Regions from separate parts of the Peribacillus sp. P4_B1 genome, predicted to be linked through region 1. Evidence: riboswitches for the same ligand, from Rfam matches in the RefSeq annotation. Region 1 holds a riboswitch; each other region holds the start of a gene.
The links. Region 1 has a riboswitch for S-adenosylmethionine ahead of AC1DVK_RS15635 (sugar ABC transporter substrate-binding protein). Riboswitches for the same ligand answer to the same signal wherever they lie in the genome.

Region 1 (7,435 bases):
TGATTGAGGATACAAGGAAACACCCCATTCAAGCTTTGGGTGAAATGTTTCTCGTGGAACAAAAAAAAGAAAGAGCGGATTTAACGGCAATTCGATTCGCTCAAGGTGAAGTATACTTTCAGCACCATGACTTTGAAGCAGCCATTTTTAAATGGGAAAACATAGAAGGTGAACTTGGTTCATGGGCGAAGAAAAACATCGCTGATGCTTATTTTGAACTGGAAATGTATTCAACCGCAGAGGATATTTATAAATCCGTCGATACGAATGAAGCGGTTTTGAAAACGGAGGTTCTTTTGCAACTGTTTTCCCTTTACATAGTTGAATCTAGAAATGATTTGGCTTCCAAAGTCGTGAAAGAAGCAGTAGAGTTTCAACCTGACTATCCGAATGTCACGGAAATCGCACGAGCCTTTTTTGAAGAACAAAAGGATTGGAACAGTGCGGTGGTATTAGCGGCGAATGAAAGTATCCGTACAGAATCAATGGGCTGGTTCGATGTGTTGAAAACGTATATCCAGCAGGGGGTTGCCCAATCGATGGATCCGGACTACTTTTCAACTGTCCTTGGTTCGCTATACACACTTGACCAGGGTCGTTTCGAAAAGGTGACGGTTGCCCTCTGGAAAAATTATAAATATACCGATTCTTATTTTGAATGGCTAAGAGTGATTAATAACTTGATAGATACCATCGAATTAAACCAAGGGGATGTATGGGATGAGCTTTCCGTCTATTACAGGGATGCATATGCAGGCCTGTTGGAAGGAACGCACCTAATCAAAGATTTAAGCCCTGTCGTGCCAAGGTTGCTGGAAAACTGGCTGAAAATCGCAGATGGGGAGCTTTCGCTGTTTGCGGCGGCATCCGCGCTGTCCTGGAATGAAATCTTCCCGGATACGATTAATGCGCTGGTCATTCAGGATGCAGAAAGCCTGCTTTCGAAATCGCCTAAATTGGGAGGCGGACTGGAAGCGGGAGAGAAACTGTTCAATTCTATCATCCAATGGGCTGAAGAGAATGATTTAAGGGTTGGCAATAAGCTTAAATGGATGGTCGAGGGGCTTAAGGATACCGGAAATTTCAATCTTCTTCTTGTGGGAAGTACAGGAAATGGCAAGACATCCTTTATACAGTCAATAGTTGGCGAGAGCATCGCTGCCGAAGATCATTCTTCACTAGTCAGCGTCAAAGACGGGGATGATTTGGAAATCCTTGAAATTACCGATACAGATAGCAAGGTTGTCATGGAGCTAACTGAATTGGATGAAACACGCCGCCAGCGCGGGACTATTGTCGATGTGACGCTTATTAGTGACTATCTTAGAAATAATCGTCTGCGATTATTGGATACACCGGGGTTCAATGGGGAAAAAAGCGTGGAATCGGATTTCCAAGGCTATTTACATGGCAGTGATGGCCTGATGTTCGTTCTTGATGCCCGGGCGCCTTTCACCGGTAGTGAACGGGACCTGTTATTGGAAATTCAAATGATGGCTCCGAAACTGCCGATTCATTTCTTATTAAATAAAATGGATACGATATACAGTGATCAAGTCGCGGTCCGGATGGAAGACGAAACATGGGATAAAGTGAATGCATATTTCCCGAATGCGAAAGTGTTCGCTTTCTCTAAACTTTATGACAGCAAGCAGCAGTTGAATGACCTTTCTGCATTCCTTCAATCGAATTATCAAGATGATAATTGGAAAGAAAGAAGGTCTGAAAAAATCCTTGCTTTCATTCGTAAAACTTTATCTTATCTGTTAGAAAAACGGACAGCCAATGAACGGAAATGCGAGCATTCCATCTCTTGGAATGAACAGATGGAAGTCAAATTGAATGGTGCGGTCAATCAACTGGCTGATTTAGAAAAAGAAAAAAGTGAAAATATCATAAGGTCGTACCGTGTGCTTAAGGATGAAGTGAAAAGTCAGCTTTCTTCTAAAATTCCTGAATTACTGAGGGATTGCTCTAAATCGTTAACGGAAAGCAGTGATTTCAGTCAGGTCCATATACAGTTGAACCATGAAATGAATGAGCGGATTCAAGCCTTCATTTCTGACAAGATCATGCCTCAATATTACCGTTCTCTTCAAGATTGGATTGCTAGTTCCCAAATGGAGTTCTCACAAAGCCAACAGTTTATGGATGAGATGAGTGCCGGATTCAATGAATTATACAAAGAAGAACGGATTATGCTGGCAGGTGACTTCAGGGTATTGGATGACTGGCGCCGTGATGCCGACCGGATGACAAGCAGTATCCGCATCGATGACGTTAATATCCTTTTGCGAAGGACTCCATCACAATTGCTGCTTAAAGGAGCAGGAAAGCTGTTTGGGGCAATACCGCAAAATAAAGCCAATATGTACAATCGTTATAAGAAATACTTGGAAAGTGAAGATTACCAGGATGTTGCGGAAATGATCACTGAACGCTTCCTTACCCAATTTGGATTGTTTGAAAAATCTTTAGATCGGGACATCTCACTTTTCTATCGCAGCTCATTTGCCTTACTTCAAAAAACAATAGAGCAAACGCAGACTGAAATTAAAGACTACCAGGCTGCATTGGAGCATATGAAAGAAAATCCGGAAGTTTACCGTGATCCGATCACTGTGTTCGAAGTGAAACTACGTCAGTTGGAGAGACTTGAAAAAATTGAGAAAAAGCGTCTAGCCCAGCTTCAAAGAAAATAAAAAGTAGCAGGAAACATTTCAAATATTCGAAAAACTATTGACTTTACGACTATATCCCTATAAAGTGATAATTACGAAAAACGTAACACGATATATTCTCTTATCAAGAGTGGCGGAGGGACTGGCCCTAAGATGCCCAGCAACCGTTCCATTAGGAATTGGTGCTAAATCCTGCAAAACAGAAATGTTTTGACAGATAAGAGAGGGATAAGTCTGCAATACAGCTGATTAAACCTCTCTATTACTAGAGAGGTTTTTATTTTATGATTTACACCAACTTAACTGATAAGAATAATAGGAGAATGTGGAGGGAAACAAGATGGGAAGATCTATTAAAGGGATATTCGTTTCAGCCATCGCTTCGGCGTTGCTTTTAACGGGTTGTTCTACAGGACAGAGTTCCACAGAATCGAAGAAAGAAGAAAAAGTATCATTTGAAAATGTACCGGAAAGATTTGCTGATGGGGAAGGGGCCAAAATCAAAGTGATCCGTAAAATTGGCGGTGATGATCATACGGCCCAATACCTTGCTGGAGCGAAGGAAGAAGGAGAAGCAATGGGCTTTCAAGTGGATACGTATACAGCCAATGGGGATACGGCTAAATTCCATGATGCGATCGCGCAGGCTTTGCAGGAAGATTATGACGGCTATATCATCTCCCATGGTGATGATGCAGCAACAGTGAATGACGTTCAAAAGTTGGTTGATGCAGGTAAAAGCGTTGTCACATTCGATTCAAATAGCGATTTATCTAAAATAGAAGGTGTGACATTAACTTCACAGGATGATGAAGCGCTGGCAACACTGGCTTTCGATAAACTGATAAAAGAACAGAAAGGTGAAGCGGCGATTGCTTACCTTTGGGTGGATGGTTTTCCTCCAATGGTGAGAAGAAATTCAGTTTATCAGGAAAAATTAAAAGAAAACCCTGGAATTAGGGAAGTCGAAAGATTCGGAGTGGCATCTGCAGATACTTCGGTTCAAACACAAAATGCAGTAGCCGCAATGCTGAATAAATACCCAAAAGGTAAATTGGATGCCATTTTCGCAACATGGGATGCCTTCGCTATCGGTGCCGCCCGGGCGATTAAAGAAGCGGGCCGCGATGAAGTGAAGATATACGGAATTGATGTATCGAATGCAGATCTTCAGGAAATCCAATCGGCCGCTAGCTCATGGTCCTACACGGCAGCCGTCGATCCCAAGTTGATTGGTGCAGTGAATATGAGGATATTGGCAAAAAAATTAGCGGGCGAAAAAACACCGCAAACCTATGACTTAGAGGCTTCACTTATTTCACAAAAGCAAATCCAAGCCTCAAAAGAAGCCGTTAACATGGCAAATCTGTCTGGTATTGTCGAAGGATGGGGTGTATCAACGGAATTTGAAGAAGATTGGATGAAAGTTTTGAAAGCTCATTATAAAAAGTAAAAGGGGACACTCTCTTGCAAGTGAAGGGAGTGTCTGTTCAATAAGGGGGAATGGACATGGGCACGCAACTAGAAATGAAGAAAATCTCGATTGAATTTCCAGGAGTGAAGGCGCTTAGTGAAGTTGACTTTTCTATACAATCAGGGGCAACCCACGCATTGGTCGGTGCAAACGGAGCAGGGAAATCGACGTTAATGAAGGTTTTATCGGGAGCCCATGTTCATTATTCAGGTGACATTTTTATTGATGGGATAAAGCAGAATATCCGCTCGCCCAAAGCGGCGCAGGAACAGGGTATTCAAATAGTTTATCAGGAAGTAGATACGGCCCTCATCCCTTATTTAACCGTTGGGGAAAATATAATGTTGAATGATATGGTCCAAAACATGGGAAAAAAACAGATAGTTCAATGGAAAGAGCTGCACAACCAAGCCTCTTTAATTCTTGAAGATATGAAAATTCGTGTCCCTTCGAAAAAGCTGGTAAGAGACCTTACCTTGGCTGAAAAACAGATGGTCCTGATAGCAAGAGCCGTTTCGACAGAATGCAAATTCCTGATTCTCGACGAACCAACTGCTCCGTTAAGTCATATAGAAACGACAGAACTTTTTCGAATTGTAAATGAATTAAAGCAAAAAGGTGTTGGAGTCATTTTCATTTCACATCGTCTGCCTGAGATTTTTGAAATCTGTGAGGAAATTACGATCATGAGGAATGGGGAGCTTGTCACTTGTCGAAAGATGGAAGACATCACCCGTAACGAAGTGATAGAGAATATGCTAGGGAAAACCATGGATGAACAGTTCCCTGAAGTGAATTCTTCGATTGGCGACGTTATTCTGGAAGTGAAGGGATTGTCAGATACAGAGAAAGTTAAAAATGTCAGTCTGCATATTAAAGCAGGGGAGATAATCGGCTTGGCAGGGTTGGTCGGGTCTGGGAAAACGGAGTTGTGTAAAAGCCTTTTCGGTCATACTTCGATTACAGCAGGTGAAATCATCCTAAATGGCCGAAAGCTTTCTTTGAAATCACCGCACCAAGCAGTAAAAAGCGGTCTGGCACTTATACCTGAGGAACGCAGGAAAGAAGGGATCCTTGTTCAGGAATCAGTATCGGCGAACTTGACTGCAGCCAGTATCGGCAAATTCTGCAAGACATTCAGTTTTGTGGATCGTAAGGCGGAAATGGAAAAAGCGAAGGAAATGATCGCAAGTCTCGGCATTAAAACTCCTTCAGGGGAGGTGAAAGTCGAAAACCTTTCAGGTGGTAACCAGCAAAAGGTTGCCATTGGAAAATGGCTTATAGCCGATGCGGATGTATACATATTCGATGAACCAACGAAAGGTGTCGATGTTGGAGCCAAGAAGGATATATTCGAAATGATTGCAAAGCTTGCGAGGGATGGGAAAGCGATCATTTATGCATCATCAGAGCTCTCCGAAATCATTGGCATTACTAACCGGACATACGTGTTATATGACGGGAGCACTGTCATCGAACTAGAAACAAGCAAAACGAATGAAGAAGAACTACTATTCTATTCAACAGGAGGAAATTAGGATGAGTACACCCATTTCTGTTACACAGACAGCGAAAGCGAAGAAAAAGGTGGACCTGTTCGAATTTTTCTATAAATACGGCACAATATTAACGATTGTCATTCTAATTGGAATTTTTGCCGTGTCCAATCCATCTTTCATTCAAACTACTAATCTGATCAACATCCTGCGTTCCATCTCAATCGTGACCATCATTGCGATCGGCATAACGATATCCTTGACAGTGAATGGGTTCGACCTTTCCGTCGGCTCCGTCGCATCATTGGCCAATGCCATCGTCATCTCAATGTTTGTCTGGTTTTCACAGGATACATTGATTGCCATATTAGCTGCAATCGGTGCCTCACTTGTCGTAGGGGCATTGAATTCATTCATGATCGTTAAATTGAGAATTCCCGACATGCTGATGACATTGGCTACGATGTTCATTATCCAGGGAATTGCCCTTACCTATACAAAAGGGGCCACGGTTTCGCAAAATATGGTCATGCCCGATGGGACATTCGCAACAGGGCAAATCAGCCAGCTTTTCGCAAAGGTTGGTCAGGTACCATGGATAATCCTGATCATGGCAGTCATTGTGATTGCGACCCATATCTTTTTGACTTATACGAAGCACGGTCGTTATATGTACATGATTGGGGGAAATAAGGAAGCGGCGAGACTTTCCGGGATATCGGTTAATAAATACAAAATCCTTGCCTATCTGCTTTCAGCTCTATTAGCTGCAATCGGGGGGATTGTCCTAGCTTCAAGGGTCATGACATCGGAAATCAATTCAGGGTCCCCCTATTTAATGGATGCCGTTGCAGCAGCCTTCATTGGTTCCTCCGTTTTAGGAGCGGGAAAATCGAATGCCTTTGGAACCTTTGTCGGTGCAGTCCTGATCGGAATCCTTCAAAATGGTTTGATCATGATGTCCGTTCCGTATTATGCTATGGATATCGTCAAAGGAACAGTGCTGGCCCTTGCGCTCGCGGTAACTTATTATAAACAAAAACATTAAAATGAATCTGTTACGTTAATATGACTATATGATAAGTCTGCATGTGGATGATATAAGAGACTGGTAACTCGTGGTGAGTTTTAACGAAAGAATAAGAAGATAGGGGAAGAGGGTTCTTTTTCCCCCTCTTTCCAAACTAATTTCCAATATCCAAATTTAAAGAAAGTAATTACACTCACTATATTTTGTTTTTATAAATGACTTTGTTAACATCGTGTCTTACTGTTTTGTGACCTTCTTTAATTCCTTTCCCCATGGCAATAAGCATAACATCTAAATACCTATCAGAAATTTTCAAGGCTGACTTTAATTGTTCGGAATCATACCCGGACATTGTAATGGTTTCAAGACCTGCCTCGTTCGCTAATAAAACTAACGACATTGACGCCAGGCTTGCGTCTCTTATTAATTCAACCTTTAAATCTTCTTTTGATTTATTTAGATAATAATTGATTGCCGCGTTTGTTAGATAATCTCTTACTGATGCGTCAAAATAACCTTTTTGAAACTCATCCTCATGTATCATTATGATATTTTCTTTTTCAAATGCTTGATAATCACCTAGTATAACAATCAGTACTGATGCTTCAATTACCTGTTGCTGATTAAAAGCAATGGGCAGTAACAAATTCTTTAAATATGGTTCATCTATAACCAGGTATCGTGTTGCTTGAATATTGTTTCCGTTAGGCGATTTACTTGCTCCTTCAATAAATGTCGACAACGTTTCTGGACT
Region 2 (7,435 bases), on a different contig from region 1:
GTAAATGAAGGTTTTGATGTATATTTGCTTGATTTCGGAAGCCCGGGTTTTGAAGATGGCGAGATATCGATCGAAGATTATATCGTCGATTATATTCAAAAAGGAGTGCAGCGTGCATTACGTCACTCTGGAGCATCAGAAATTACAGTTATGGGGTTTTGTCTCGGCGGTACGTTAGCAGCGATATATGCTGCCATTGCCGACGAGCCGATCAAGAATTTGATCCTCTCCGTTACACCGGTAGATTTCAGCGCCTCAGAATTTTTTGATCAATGGCAGGAAGCATTAAAAGAAGGGACCGTGGATTTTGACGAGACGATTGATATTTATCAAACGATCCCAGCAAGTGCAGTTAAATATGGAATCCGTTTAATTACATCTCCTATATATATATCACCCTATTTATCTTTATTGAATAAAGCGGATGATGCTGAATACGTTCAAAATTGGCGCCGTTTCAACGCGTGGACCAATGGGCATGTGCCATTATCAGGAGCAGCTGCAAAACAAATAACGAAGGATCTTTTGATGAAAAATCGCTTGGTTAATGGTGGTTTTAAGGTTAGGGGGAAAAAGGCGAAGCTTTCGAAAATTGATGCTAGTGTTTTGGTCACAGCAAATAAGTATGATCGTTTGGTCCCTCAGGAGATGATTTATCCGGTAATGGAGCATCTAACATGTAAGGATAAGACATACAGACTACTGAAAAGTGGACATGCATCCAAACAATATTCAGGTAAACTCCCATATTATTTGAAGGAATGGCTACCGGGGCGTTCTTCACCAATTAAATAAGTTACTGGGGGAAGTGAAATGTACGTATTGAACGACAGTGAAGATATTAAAATCATGCCGGTTTTGGCGTATATAGGCTTTGCATCACTGATATTTTCAAAATTCTTTGCAACATTACCGGATTATTAAAGTGATAAATGAAAGGGCTGGCTCGGCAAATAGAGCTAGCCCTTTATTGTATTATCGATACTATTTTACCCGTTCTTCAAGAGGTGAGAATTTCTTTATCCCCAGGTTCTGCAGTGGTTTTTCCAAAGGACATATGTGCGATGAGTTTCCATTCCCGAGGAATATCCCATGCCTTCTTCACTTCTTCATCGATTAAGGGATTATAATGCTGAAGGCTTGCACAGAACCCCTCGATTTCCAATGAAGTCCATACGCAAATTGTAAAATGCGAGATGATTGGTTCGACCAAATCGGAAAGTTATCGGCATACGTTTTGAATTGTTCTTGAAGCCCATCAATAATGGCCTGGTCTTAAAAGAATAAAACCATACCATAACCATTTTTAAATGACTTCTTTTTTTCTACCGTTTTTCCAAAATCTTTGTCCCCGGCGGTTTTTCGTAATGTTTCTCTCGTGATATCCCAAAATTGGTCATGGCTTTGATCACTTAAAACAATCACTCTTGCACTTTGGGAGTCGAAAGCGGAAGGGGAATATTGAACGGCATGATCGATAACTTCTTTAATCCTTTATCAGATACAACACTTACCTTGCTAAGGGAATAATAAGAGCGCCTATCTTCAATTGCGCATAAAAAATCTGTAGCCATATTACACCTCCATTAATTATACCGTTTGACCTGGTTTTAATATTTTATTATAAGTGAATGCGGGTGAAATATTTAAATGAAAGAAAGGTTGACAAATAAATCACTATCATTTATCTTTAAATCAAGATATTTTTATTAAAAGTAATTTACCTCTAGTTGAATATCTCGAATTCGAGATATTATTTTCGGATAATTCATCTCCGTAAGGGGAGATTTATAAAGATTGGAGTGGTACAGATGGAATTAAAAGGATTACATCATGTTTCAGCGATTACAGCTAAAGCGGGAAACAACTTTGAATTCTATACGAGAGTGTTAGGGATGCGATTAATCAAAAAAACGGTGAATCAAGATGATGTTCGTGTGTATCACTTATTTTATGGAGATCAAATTGGGTCACCGGGTACAGAACTGACGTTTTTTGAAATTCCCAATGCTGCCCGCACTCACGAAGGAAACAATAGCATTTCAGAAATTTCTTTAAGGGTTAGGGATGATAGAGCACTTGAATATTGGAAAAAACGGTTTGTAGAATGCAATGTTGAGCATGATGAAATATCGACCCGTTTTAAAAGAAAGGTGCTTTCTTTTAAAGATCCTGAGGGGCAAAGGCTTCTTCTGGTTTCCGATCAGGGTAGTAACGGAATTCAAGCAGGTGTACCATGGGATGGAAGCCCGGTACCGCAAGAGTTTTCCATCATTGGATTAGGACCAGTAAAACTCACTGTACCCAATATTGACCAGACACAAAGCGTACTAACGGAGGTGTTGGGATTCCGGAAATCAGGAACATACCCATCTTCTTTAAGGGGGCAAAATCCGATTGTCGTTTACGAGACAGGTGAGGGTGGAACAGGAGCGGAAATCCATATCGAAGAGAGGAAGGACATCCCTCGAGAACGATTGGGGAGGGGCGGAGTGCACCATGTTGCCTTTCGGGTGGATAATGAAGGGGAACTGAGAAAATGGATGGAAAAAATTAGTGAATCGAATTTTGTGAACTCGGGTTATGTAGACCGCTTTTATTTTCGTTCCCTCTATTTCAGGGAGCCGAATGGCATCTTATTTGAACTAGCGACAGATGGGCCTGGTTTTACTGTGGATGAAGCAGAGCAGCACCTAGGTGAAAACCTTGCCTTACCACCTTTTTTAGAATCGAAAAGACAGGATATTGAATCGAATTTAAAACCGCTGAATACAAAATCAACAAATTAATCACCGGGAAAGGAAGTAATCAGCATGCAAAAGAAAACCGCGGGAATACATCATATAACAGCAATTGTAGGCAATCCTCAAGAGAATGTGGATTTTTATGCTGGGGTATTGGGAATGCGCATGGTCAAGAAAACCGTCAATTTTGATGACCCAGGAACCTATCATTTATATTTTGGGGATGAATCAGGTTCACCAGGGACCATCATCACTTTCTTTCCTTGGCCTGCGGCATACCAAGGGAAAATTGGCTCTGGACAAGTGGGGATTACAACATATGCGGTTCCGGAAGGTTCAATGGATTTCTGGGAAATGCGGTTGAACAGGTTTAATATAGTATTCGAGAAAGTTTCACGTTTTGGAGAGGAATATCTAGAATTTCAAGATCCCCATGGTTTGCAACTTGAACTGGTTGAGCGTAAAGAAGGGAAAAATAGCGAGTGGTCATTCGGTGGTGTACCAGCTTCCAAGGCGGTCAAGGGATTCGGCGGTGCCGTATTATTGACGTCAAAACCGATCAAAACGATGGAACTATTAGAGAAAGTGATGGGCCTGCAAAAAATGGGGGAAGAGGGCGATTACATCCGCTTCAAATCCACATCGGACATCGGAAATTTGATAGATGTTAAAAAAACGGTTTTGCCAAATGGGAACATCGGAGTGGGAACTGTCCATCATCTTGCATGGCGTGCAATCGATAATGAAGATCATAAAGAATGGAGGGAGCATATCGCCAACCATGGCTATGGTGTGACACCCTTTACAGACCGTCAATACTTCGATGCCATTTATTTCAAGGAAGATGGAGGTATACTTTTTGAAGTTGCCACAGATCCACCTGGCTTCGCTCATGATGAAACGAAGGAAACGATGGGTAGTAAATTAATGCTCCCGCCATGGCTGGAAGAAAAAAGGGGAATCATGGAGAAAACGTTACTGCCGGCAGTGCCGAGAGTACTTGAGGAGGATAAATGATGAAGCATATTTTTCAAAAAGGAAGTAATCCAGAAGCGCCATTGCTTTTGCTTTTACATGGCACTGGAGGAACGGAAACAGATCTCTTGCCATTAGCGGAAATGGTTTCACCGGGATCATCCGTATTGAGCGTACGGGGAAATGTACTTGAAAACGGAATGCCCCGTTTTTTCCGCCGGTTATCCGAAGGGGTTTTTGATGAAGAAGATTTGATCTTTCGTACGAAGGAGCTTTATGACTTCTTGGAATCAGCGTCCAAAAAATATGACTTCGACCGTGAAAGAGTGGTAGCATTAGGTTATTCCAATGGTGCAAATATAGCGGCAAGTTTGCTGTTCCATTTCGAAGGGGCATTACAAGGGGCGATTCTTCATCATCCCATGGTGCCTAGACGAGGGATTGCTTTGCCGTCCCTTTCGGATATACCTGTATTTATTGCTGCAGGTAAAAACGATCCGATTTGCCCGGCAGCAGAAACTGATGAACTTAATCAACTTTTACTGCAAGCTGGTGCTACAGTTGATGTTCAATGGGAAAATTACGGTCATCAGTTAACACGTTCAGAGGTTGAGGCAGCGGGTTCATGGTTTCAAAAGAACTTTTTATAAGAATGAGAGGGAATGAAGATGATTTCTGTTAATCCTGAAAGTCTTACTGAACGGGATAATTATAAGTTTTTGACTGGAAGCATTATACCGAGACCTATAGCCTTGGTTACGACACAATCCGAAACCGGTACAATCAATATAGCGCCGTTCAGCTTTTTTAACATAGTCAGTTCAAATCCTCCAATGATTTCCATTTCTGTTCAACGGAAAGAAGGAGCTTCAAAGGACACGGCTCGAAATGCAATTCAAACAGGTGAATTCGTTGTTCATATCACTGATGAGAATAATGTAGCTGATGCAAATCGAACGGCGAAGGAACTCCCATCTGACGAAAGTGAATTGGGTCTTACTAATTTCACGCCGGCTGTCAGTGATAAGGTATCCGTACCAGGATTGCAAGAAGCAAAGGTACGCTTTGAGTGCATATTAGAGCATGCGATACCATTGGCAGGTTCCCAGAATAAACCCGGTTGTGATTTATTGATAGGGAAAATAGTCTGCTATCATATAGAGCAAGATATTTACCATAATGGCCGAATTGATCAGAATGGGCTAAAACCTGTCGCAAGATTAGCGGGTCATACCTATACAAAACTAGGAGAATTATTTGAATTGGAACGTCCTTAAGAATTGTGGCGACACCTTTAAAAAGATGTCGACTTTTTTTTTTCTATCTTCCGTTATCTCCAAGTCTTGAGCGACTTGCCCGCAAAAAAGCAAGTCTTTACAATCCAAAACAAATACTTGACAATTTTTTCATAGATTGATAAAGTAATAAAAAAATAAATTTCTTATCCAGAGAGGTGGAGGGACTGGCCCTATGAAACCTCAGCAACAGGTCTGCTACGACACTGTGCTAATTCCAGGGGGTGAAACCCTGATAGATGAGACCCTACGTTTTTATTTGTCAGTAACGCACTCTTATTAGAGTGCGTTTTCGTTTTTTCTGGATGCAGGATGAAGGGGAGTATCAATGGAGAACAAAAGGAAGCATGAATTTCAACGGGAAATGAAAGCACGGCATTTAATCATGCTATCGCTTGGGGGGGTGATTGGAACTGGTTTATTCTTAAGTACGGGTTATACGATTCAACAGGCTGGCCCGTTTGGCACTATCCTTTCGTATCTGATAGGGGCACTAGTGGTTTATCTGGTCATGCTATGTTTAGGTGAACTGGCAGTACATATGCCCGAGACAGGTGCGTTTCATAGCTATGCAGCCAAATACATTGGACCTGGGACAGGGTATACAGTAGCCTGGTTGTATTGGCTAACCTGGACTGTTGCACTAGGTTCGGAATTCACGGCCGCTGGATTGTTGATGCAGAGATGGTATCCATCAATCAATGTCTGGATTTGGAGTGCTCTATTTGCCATTTTGGTTTTTGTATTAAATGCGCTGACTGTCAAGTTTTTCGCTGAATCTGAATTTTGGTTTGCGTCAATAAAGGTAATTGCGATCGTGATATTTATTATTTTGGGAGTTGCTGCAATGGTAGGTTTTATACCGATGACTAACTCTCAATCAGCACCGCTATTTTCCAATTTTATAAGTGCAGGGTTATTTCCTAATGGTGCTTTTGCCATTATCATGACGATGCTTGCAGTGAATTTTGCATTTTCTGGAACTGAATTAATCGGAATTGCAGCTGGAGAAACTGTGAATCCAGAAAAAACGATACCAAAGGCAATTCGTCTGACATTGTGGAGATTGATTATCTTTTTTGTAGGAACCATCGTTGTATTATCCGCATTATTGCCTATTTCGGATGCAGGCGTATTAGAAAGCCCCTTTGTGGCCGTTCTTGAACGAATTGGAGTGCCTTATGCAGCGGATATTATGAACTTTGTTATTTTAACTGCCATTTTGTCTGCTGCAAACTCAGGTCTATATGCCTCTTCCAGAATGCTTTGGTCACTTGCAGATAAGAAAACCATATCACCAATATTCGCAATATTAACAAAACGAGGTGTTCCGATATATGCAGTCATTTTCAGTATGTTGGGCGGTGGTTTAGCCCTGTTCTCTAGTGTTATTGCACCGGATACTGTATATATAGTGCTTGTGTCCATTTCGGGTCTGGCCGTGGTTGTAGTTTGGATGAGTATTAGCGCTTCACAGTTCCTATTTCGGAGACGATTTATAAAAGAAGGAAATTCAGTAAATGACTTGGCTTATCGTACACCATTATATCCGCTTGTACCAATCATTTCTTTCATGCTTTGTCTTGCTTCTTGTATAGGAATTGCATTTGATCCTACACAACGGATTGCGCTTTATTGCGGTATTCCATTTATTTTGTTTTGCTATGGAAGTTATTATGTAACACAAACTTCAAAGAAAAGAGGCGTAGATCTTGAAGAATAAAATTAACCCAATTGACGCTATTTTACGAGAACATTCAGTCATGATTCTGGACGGAGCTTTAGCTACAGAGCTTGAGCGGTATGGTTGTGATTTGGACGATCCGCTGTGGTCTGCCCGTGTATTACTTGAAAATCCAGAGGTGATTTATCGGGTTCACACTGACTATTTCCGTGCAGGAGCGGACTGTGCGATAACTGCAAGCTACCAAGCTACTGTTGAAGGTTTCTCCCTGCGTGGAATACAAGAAAAAGAGGCCCTGAAGTTAATTCAGAAAACGGTGTTTCTCGCAAGAAGAGCGAGAGATGATTTTTGGAAGGAAGAGACGCAAACGAATAGACCTAAGCCATTGGTTTCTGCATCAGTAGGACCCTATGGGGCTTACCTCGCTGATGGTTCAGAATATGTAGGAAACTATGGTGTTTCAGATGAAACTTTAGCAGAATTTCATCGAATAAGAATATCAGCTTTGATTGAAGCAGGTGCTGACCTTTTAGCATTTGAAACGATTCCATCCCTGCAAGAAGCAAAAGTATTGAATTCATTATTGAAAGATTATCCAGAAGTATATGCTTGGCTATCCTTTTCCTTGAAAAATGAGAAAGCAATAAGTGACGGTACATTGCTGGAGGATTGTGCAAAGTTCTTTGAGGACAGTGAGCAAATTGCTGCGATCGGTATTAACTGTGCACCAGTATCAG
Region 3 (7,435 bases), on a different contig from region 1:
GATTGGTGTCATTAAGGTTTTGGCGCTAATGGCATTCGTCTGGTATTTCGGCGGGATTTCCCTTACAGCGAGTTCAGCCATTTCTTTAGGAATGATGTATGCAATTGTTGATTTGATCAGCCGATTGCTTCATCCGCTTCACGGAATCGTCAATCAGTTCGCCAACCTAGAACAGGCACTTGTTGCAGGGGAGCGGGCATTCAGTTTATTGGATGAGCAGGGATTGGCTGTCAGTGATGAAAACATATCCAGATACAAAGGAAACGTGCAATTTGAAAATGTTTCTTTTGGCTATAAGGATGAAGAATATGTGTTAAGGGACATTTCCTTCTCAGCTAAGCAAGGGGAAACGGTCGCTTTAGTAGGCCATACTGGATCAGGAAAAAGTTCAATAATGAATTTACTGTTCCGTTTTTATGATAGCAGCGAAGGGCAAATCAAAATTGATGGAAGGAATATTTTGGATATCCCCCATCAAACGCTTAGGGAGCATATGGGAATCGTCCTACAGGATCCCTATTTATTTACTGGCACCATCGCTTCCAATATCAGTCTGAATCATAAAGGCATCACAAGGGAAATGGTTGAAAAATCATTAAAAGATGTAGGAGGGGACAAAGTGCTGAAGCATCTTCCTTTAGGGCTGGATGAACCCGTGATTGAAAAAGGAGGAACGTTATCTTCTGGACAGCGGCAGCTCATCTCTTTTGCACGTGCTCTTGCATTCAATCCGGCGATTCTGATATTGGATGAAGCGACTGCAAGCATCGACACTGAAACCGAGGCAATTATCCAGGAGGGAATGGATGTGCTGAAAAAAGGGAGAACGACCTTCATCATTGCACATAGACTTTCCACGATTAAAAATGCCGACCAAATTCTTGTACTGGATAAAGGGCGGATTTCCGAGCAAGGTACACATGAAGAATTAATGGAATTAAAAGGGAAGTATTATCAAATGTATGAACTGCAGGCCGGTCCGCATAACGGGATGGCCGGTTGAAGCACAATTGAATAAGTATGGATAATCAAGATTAAACTATAAGGAGGTGCCGGTTATTGGCACCTTCAAGCAAAATGATTAATAATAGTAATGATTACGTTTAACGTATACCCATATTAACAATGAGGTGATAATAGTGAAACAAGAAATTCATCCCGATTATCGACAAGTAGTATTTATGGATACCAACAGTGGTTATAAATTTTTGACAGGTTCCACGAAAACGTCCAATGAAACGATCGAGTGGGAAGATGGGCAAACGTATCCGTTATTAAAAGTGGAGATCAGTTCAGATACCCACCCTTTTTATACTGGAAAGCAGAAGTTTGCTGAAAAAGGCGGACGGGTGGACCGATTTTTGGATAAATATAATATGAAGAAATGAAAGAGAGGCCATCGAGAAATCGTTGGCCTTTATTTATTAATAGGTTGAAAAAGAATTAAAATGATGCAAACAAGTGGGTGCCCATAATTTATGAGGCACCCATCCTTTAATCATTTTGCAGCAATTGCTTCCCCTTTTGCAATATTTACGAGGGCAGCATCGAAATCCTTGATTAAATCGTCCGGATTTTCAAGTCCGACAGAGAGGCGGAGCAAGCTGTTCGTGATGCCTCGCTTTTCCCTTTCATCAGCAGGCATGGCAGCATGGGACATTTTGGCCGGGTAGGATAAAATCGATTCGACCGCTCCAAGGCTTACGGCAAAGACAGGAAGCTCGACAGTGTTCACGAAAGAGCGGAAGACTTCTTCGCTTTCCAATTCAAATGATAGGACCGCCCCTGCACCAAGCGACTGGCCTTGCTGGATTTCGTGCTGTGGATGATCGGCCAGGCCAGGATAATAAACCTTTTTCACCAAAGGCTGCTCATTTAAGTAGGCGGCAATCTTTTCTGCCCCTTTTTGGGAGTGTTCCATTCTAACGGACAAGGTTTTCAGACCTCTCATTACAAGCCAGGCGTCCTGTACACCAAGAACCGCTCCAAAGGAGTTTTGGAGGGAACCGAGTTTTACTGCCAAATCCGGATCTTTTACTACGGCAAGTCCAGCTATCACATCACTATGGCCGGATAAAAATTTCGTTGCGCTATGAAGGACAACATCAGCGCCCAGATTCAGTGGTTTTTGTAATGCTGGGGTCAAGAATGTATTATCAACAAAGCTTAAGGCACCGGCTTTTTTCGCGATATCACATACTGCTTTAATATCGGTCACTTTAAGTAATGGATTTGAAGGCGTTTCGATGTATATGGCTTTCGTATTTGGCTGAATGGCAGCTTTAATGCTTTCAAGGTCCGTCATGTCAACGAATGTATGCTCAATATTGAAACGCGTCAAAACGTTTGTGACCATCCTGAACGTACCGCCATACACATCTTCGGAAATGACGATATGGTCTCCGGCAGACAACAGCAGGAAAGCTGTTGAAATGGCTGCCATACCTGATGAAAAGGCAAAACCGTGAGTGCCTTCCTCAAGTTCGGCAATGATATCTTCCAGTGCTTCGCGAGTTGGGTTCCCGCTTCTGCTGTAATCATATTTGCCGAATTGATCGATATCGGATTGATGGAAAGTGGATGCGTGCTGAATGGGGACGCTCACACCGCCTGTTGCAGGATCGAATTTATGTTGATTATGAAGTAATTTGGTTTCAAAGCTGAAATCATGAGTGGTCATTGTAGTGCCTCCCTTTTTACATGTGCGAATGCTTGCTGTAAGTCCTGGATCAAATCTTCGCTGTCTTCAATGCCGACGGAGAAGCGCAGCAGGCGATTGCAAACCCCGTTCGCCGTTCTGACTTCAAGCGGTATATCGGCATGTGTTTGTGTAGCAGGATAGGTGATGAAGCTTTCAACCCCTCCAAGGCTTTCTGCAAACGAAATTAATGAGAGTGATTGTAAAAATGGGTTGACCGCCGCTTCATCAATGATCCGGAATGAAATCATGCCGCCTCTACCGGGATACAATACATCTGTAACACAATCATGTTCCGCCAAGTAATCTACAAGTATCTTGGCATTCTTTTCATGACGTTCCATCCGTAATGCCAGGGTTTTCATTCCGCGCATCAGCAGCCAGGAATCAAAGGGGCTCAAGACAGCTCCCATGCCATTATGATGGAAGGCAAGTGCATCACATAATTCAGCGCCGCTAGCAACGATCAGTCCAGCGAGCACATCATTATGACCACCGAGATACTTGGTTGCACTGTGGATCACAATATCTGCTCCAAGCAGGATGGGTTGTTGAATAAGAGGCGTGTAAAAAGTGTTATCAACGATTAACAATAAATTAAATCGTTTGGCCAATGCTGCAACGGCGCTAATGTCCGTTTGCTGCATAAGAGGGTTAGTGGGAGTTTCGATGAAGATGGCTTTCGTGTGAGGAGTGATGGCTTTTTCAATATCCTCCAAACAACAAGTGTTCACATAGTCGCACTTCAATCCCCATTTCTTAAACCCTTGTTCCAACAGACGATATGTACCGCCATAAAGATCTTCGCTGACAATCCATGCATCATCTGATTTAAATAAGGCCAGTATAGTAGAAATGGCTGCCATTCCTGAACTGCAGGCATACCCTTGGTCGCCTTTTTCCAGATCTGCGATGGATCGTTCCAATAGTTGGCGTGTAGGATTACCTGTCCTTGTATAATCAAATCCAGTCGATTGGCCGATTCCTTCATGGCGAAAAGCTGTTGAAAAGTAAACTGGCGGATTGACTGTTCCTGTCGCCGTTTCACTGCGATTTCCTAATTGAGCAAGATATGTTTCAGTTTTGTACATAGTTTTCACTGCTCCTTTTTAGTTAAATAAAATAAAAAAAAGTCTTCTTTAAGAAGAAGACTTTGATTAAATAGGGACGAGTCATTCTTCTTATCTTCCAAGTTCACAAACTTGTGGAATTAGCACCTTTTCATTGGTTTGAAACAAATGAAGGTTGCTGAGGTGTCATCGGGCCATTCCCTCTACCTCTCTCGATAAGAGTTTAGATTATTCAATTTCTTTTGAATTTACTATATATATAAAATGCTGTCAAGAACATTTTGGATGATAATGCTTTGATTTTCATGAAAAGGGCAATTGGAGACTAGCGGTGTCAACACTTTATGTATCTAAAAAGAATATCCAAAATTTGCATGGGTCCAGGGATAAACACGATTTTAAATGGATTTTAAAGAAAAAGGGGGAGGCTTGGCCGGTTATTTTTGCATTAAAAAAATAAAGTTTGTACAATGTATAAAGAGAAAGAATAATATGACATTATTCATTTCATATACATATGGTCTTCGATGAATAGTGCAAACAATAGGAGGAGAACACATGGAATACAGAATCGAACGAGATACGATGGGTGAAGTGAAAGTTCCTGCCGATAAATATTGGGGTGCACAAACGGAGAGAAGCCGTAACAATTTCAAAATCGGTAACGAAAAAATGCCGATTGAATTAGTTCGTGCATTTGCATACGTTAAACAAGCTGCGGCAAAGGTGAACTTTGATCTTGGCGATCTTTCGGAGGTTAAAAAGAATGCCATCGTTAAGATTTGCGACGAAATCCTTGAAGGTACGCTTGATGAACATTTCCCACTTGTAGTTTGGCAAACGGGAAGCGGTACGCAAAGTAATATGAACGTGAATGAAGTGGTCGCTAACAAAGGGAATGAATGGTTAAAAGAAAATGGTGAATCCGAAACCCTTCACCCGAATGATGATGTGAACAAGGCACAAAGCTCCAATGATACTTTCCCGACCGCCATGCATATTGCAGCCTTTATGGAAGTCGCTGAAAAATTGGTTCCTGCCATCAAAGCACTTCGTGATACTTTCGATTCAAAAGAAAAAGAATTTTGGGATGTCGTGAAAATTGGCCGGACACATCTTCAAGATGCAACACCACTGACTTTGGGACAAGAAATTTCCGGTTGGAAAGCGATGCTCGATAAAGATCTCGCGATGATTCAGGAAAGCAGCCAAAAATTATTGAACCTGGCCCTAGGCGGAACGGCTGTAGGAACGGGAATCAATACAAAAAAAGAATTCCCAGGACTTTCGGCCAAACAAATTGCAGCAGATACAGGACATCCCTTTGTCACTTCGGATAATAAGTTCCATGCATTGACAAGCCATAACGAAATCGTCTACGCACACGGTGCGTTGAAAGCATTGGCAGCGGATTTAATGAAAATTGCGAACGATGTCAGATGGCTGGCAAGTGGCCCTAGAAGCGGAATCGGCGAAATTGCCATTCCTGAAAACGAACCAGGCAGCTCCATCATGCCAGGTAAAGTCAATCCTACACAAAGTGAAGCGCTTACCATGATTGCGACACAAATCGTGGGTAACGATGCGACGATTGGCTTTGCAGCAAGCCAAGGTAACTTTGAACTGAATGTATTCAAACCAGTCATCATCTATAACTTCCTGCAAACGGTGAAATTATTGACGGAAGGCATTCACTCTTTCAACATTAATTGTGCAGTTGGCATCACTGCAAATGAAGATAAAATCAAAGAAAATGTAGACCGTTCACTTATGTTGGTAACAGCATTGAACCCGCATATTGGTTATGAAAAAGCAGCCAAGATCGCCAAAACTGCATTCAAGGACAACTCAACGTTAAAAGAAGCGGCGTTGAAATTAGAATTCCTGACGGAAGCTGAATTCAAAGCATGGGTAGATCCTGCTGACATGGTTAATAAATAATTGCATAGGAGTGCCCTCCCGCTGGTTTTAGGGAGGGTGTTCCCATATGTTAAAATAATGGAATCAGCAAATAATGAAATCATAAGTATCGGGGACAGGAGGAAAAACAATGTCTTTATGCCCGCTTTGCAACGGTCTAAGAAAAATTCATGTAAATTGCCCGGAGTGCAGCAGTGGTCTTGATGATAAAGGGAAATTCATGGATTACGCTGATGATTACAGTGCTTATATGGATATCGACACACTTAAAGAAAACGACGGATACCCTCAATCCCTTCAAAAAGGCCAATGCCCGCATCTCATGAAATGCTCTGAATGCGGACATGATGAAGTGGTTTTGGTCCAGGAATAGGGTTTGCCCATTAGATATTATTTGAATAAACGCAAAAAGACCCATTCATGAACGGGTCTTTTTGCGTTTAATTAGCAGATAACTTCATGCTTTCCTGCATCTGTTCATCTTCTTCAACTAAAATGCGGTGTTCGGTCCCTTTATCGAAAAAGTGGGCTTTATTCATGTCAAGGGCAAGTTTGATTTTCTCGCCTGCCTGGATAATATTCTTGGCATCGACCCGTGCGACGAAGTCCTGCCCCTCTAATGTGGAGTAAAGCATGATCTCTGCGCCCATGAGCTCGGCTACATCAATTTGGGTTGTGAATGTTGTGTTTGGGGACTCCGTGAAGTAAACTCCTTCATTATGGAAATCCTCCGGACGGATGCCAAGGATTATATCTTTTCCGACATATCCTTGATCACGCAGCATTTTCATCTTCAATTCGGGTATTTCTAGCGTTTGTGCACCAATTTTAATCGTGCCTTCTTTTAATGTTCCGGTGAAGAAGTTCATGGCAGGCGATCCGATAAAACCGCCGACGAAAACGTTAATGGGTTTCTCGTAAACGTCCTTTGGTGCACCGACCTGTTGGATGATACCATCTTTCATTACGACAAGACGTGTCGCCATTGTCATTGCCTCTGTTTGGTCATGTGTGACATATATCGTCGTGGTGTCCAGCCGTTTATGTAGTTTAGCGATTTCCGCCCGCATTTGAACCCGCAGCTTTGCGTCGAGATTGGATAGTGGCTCATCCATCAAAAAAACCTTTGCGTCCCTTACAATTGCACGGCCAAGTGCCACACGCTGGCGCTGACCACCGGAAAGGGCTTTAGGTTTCCTGTTTAGCAGCTCTTCAAGTCCGAGGATCCTTGCAGCATCATTGACCCTTTGCTTGATTTCCGCTTTTGGTGTTTTCCTGAGCTTCAATCCAAATGCCATATTGTCATAGACGGACATATGGGGATATAAGGCGTAGTTCTGGAAAACCATCGCAATATCACGATCTTTCGGAGGGACATCATTGACTCGCTTGCCGTCTATATATAAATCCCCTTGGGAAATGTCTTCCAGTCCGGCAATCATCCTTAATGTCGTCGATTTACCGCAACCTGAAGGTCCCACAAAAACTATGAATTCCTTATCGGCAACACGAAGGTTGAAGTCTTTAACAGCCGTTACCTTTTTATCATAAATCTTGAATATATGATCTAATATTAACTCTGCCATGAAAAATCCCCCTTTTAAACTCCTGATTACTTGTACTAATTAACTATAGTCTAAGCTATCAGTTTAGAAAAAAGTATGGGCACATTGCACAAAAATGGATGACAATCCCTGTTCTTGATGAAAATTAATCATTCATTAATATAATCAAGTACGCAGTCAAG

Region 2: it holds a riboswitch for S-adenosylmethionine, as region 1 does, so the genes downstream of both, mmuP (S-methylmethionine permease) here and AC1DVK_RS15635 (sugar ABC transporter substrate-binding protein) in region 1, are expected to answer to the same signal.
Region 3: it holds a riboswitch for S-adenosylmethionine, as region 1 does, so the genes downstream of both, AC1DVK_RS12670 (methionine biosynthesis PLP-dependent protein) here and AC1DVK_RS15635 (sugar ABC transporter substrate-binding protein) in region 1, are expected to answer to the same signal.

What each region holds. Positions count from the first base shown of each region.
Region 1 is NZ_JBFUHM010000026.1:5,985-13,419, reverse strand. Features, by position in the region: gene AC1DVK_RS15640 (GTPase domain-containing protein) at 1-2,702, shown strand, start outside; SAM riboswitch class I at 2,800-2,905, shown strand; gene AC1DVK_RS15635 (sugar ABC transporter substrate-binding protein) at 3,022-4,134, shown strand; gene AC1DVK_RS15630 (sugar ABC transporter ATP-binding protein) at 4,191-5,693, shown strand; gene AC1DVK_RS15625 (ABC transporter permease) at 5,695-6,699, shown strand; gene AC1DVK_RS15620 (nitroreductase family protein) at 6,878-7,435, opposite strand, start outside.
Region 2 is NZ_JBFUHM010000042.1:26,266-33,700, reverse strand. Features, by position in the region: gene AC1DVK_RS20220 (alpha/beta fold hydrolase) at 1-795, shown strand, start outside; partial or broken gene AC1DVK_RS20215 (nitroreductase family protein) at 985-1,574, opposite strand; gene AC1DVK_RS20210 (ring-cleaving dioxygenase) at 1,812-2,789, shown strand; gene AC1DVK_RS20205 (ring-cleaving dioxygenase) at 2,814-3,761, shown strand; gene AC1DVK_RS20200 (alpha/beta hydrolase) at 3,761-4,369, shown strand; gene AC1DVK_RS20195 (flavin reductase family protein) at 4,388-4,996, shown strand; SAM riboswitch class I at 5,158-5,260, shown strand; gene mmuP (S-methylmethionine permease) at 5,343-6,737, shown strand; gene mmuM (homocysteine S-methyltransferase) at 6,727-7,435, shown strand, end outside.
Region 3 is NZ_JBFUHM010000018.1:64,498-71,932, forward strand. Features, by position in the region: gene AC1DVK_RS12655 (ABC transporter ATP-binding protein) at 1-1,003, shown strand, start outside; gene AC1DVK_RS12660 (type B 50S ribosomal protein L31) at 1,140-1,388, shown strand; gene metC (cystathionine beta-lyase) at 1,499-2,680, opposite strand; gene AC1DVK_RS12670 (methionine biosynthesis PLP-dependent protein) at 2,677-3,789, opposite strand; SAM riboswitch class I at 3,877-3,990, opposite strand; gene fumC (class II fumarate hydratase) at 4,327-5,709, shown strand; gene AC1DVK_RS12680 (hypothetical protein) at 5,819-6,061, shown strand; gene AC1DVK_RS12685 (ABC transporter ATP-binding protein) at 6,129-7,274, opposite strand; gene AC1DVK_RS12690 (PucR family transcriptional regulator) at 7,399-7,435, opposite strand, start outside.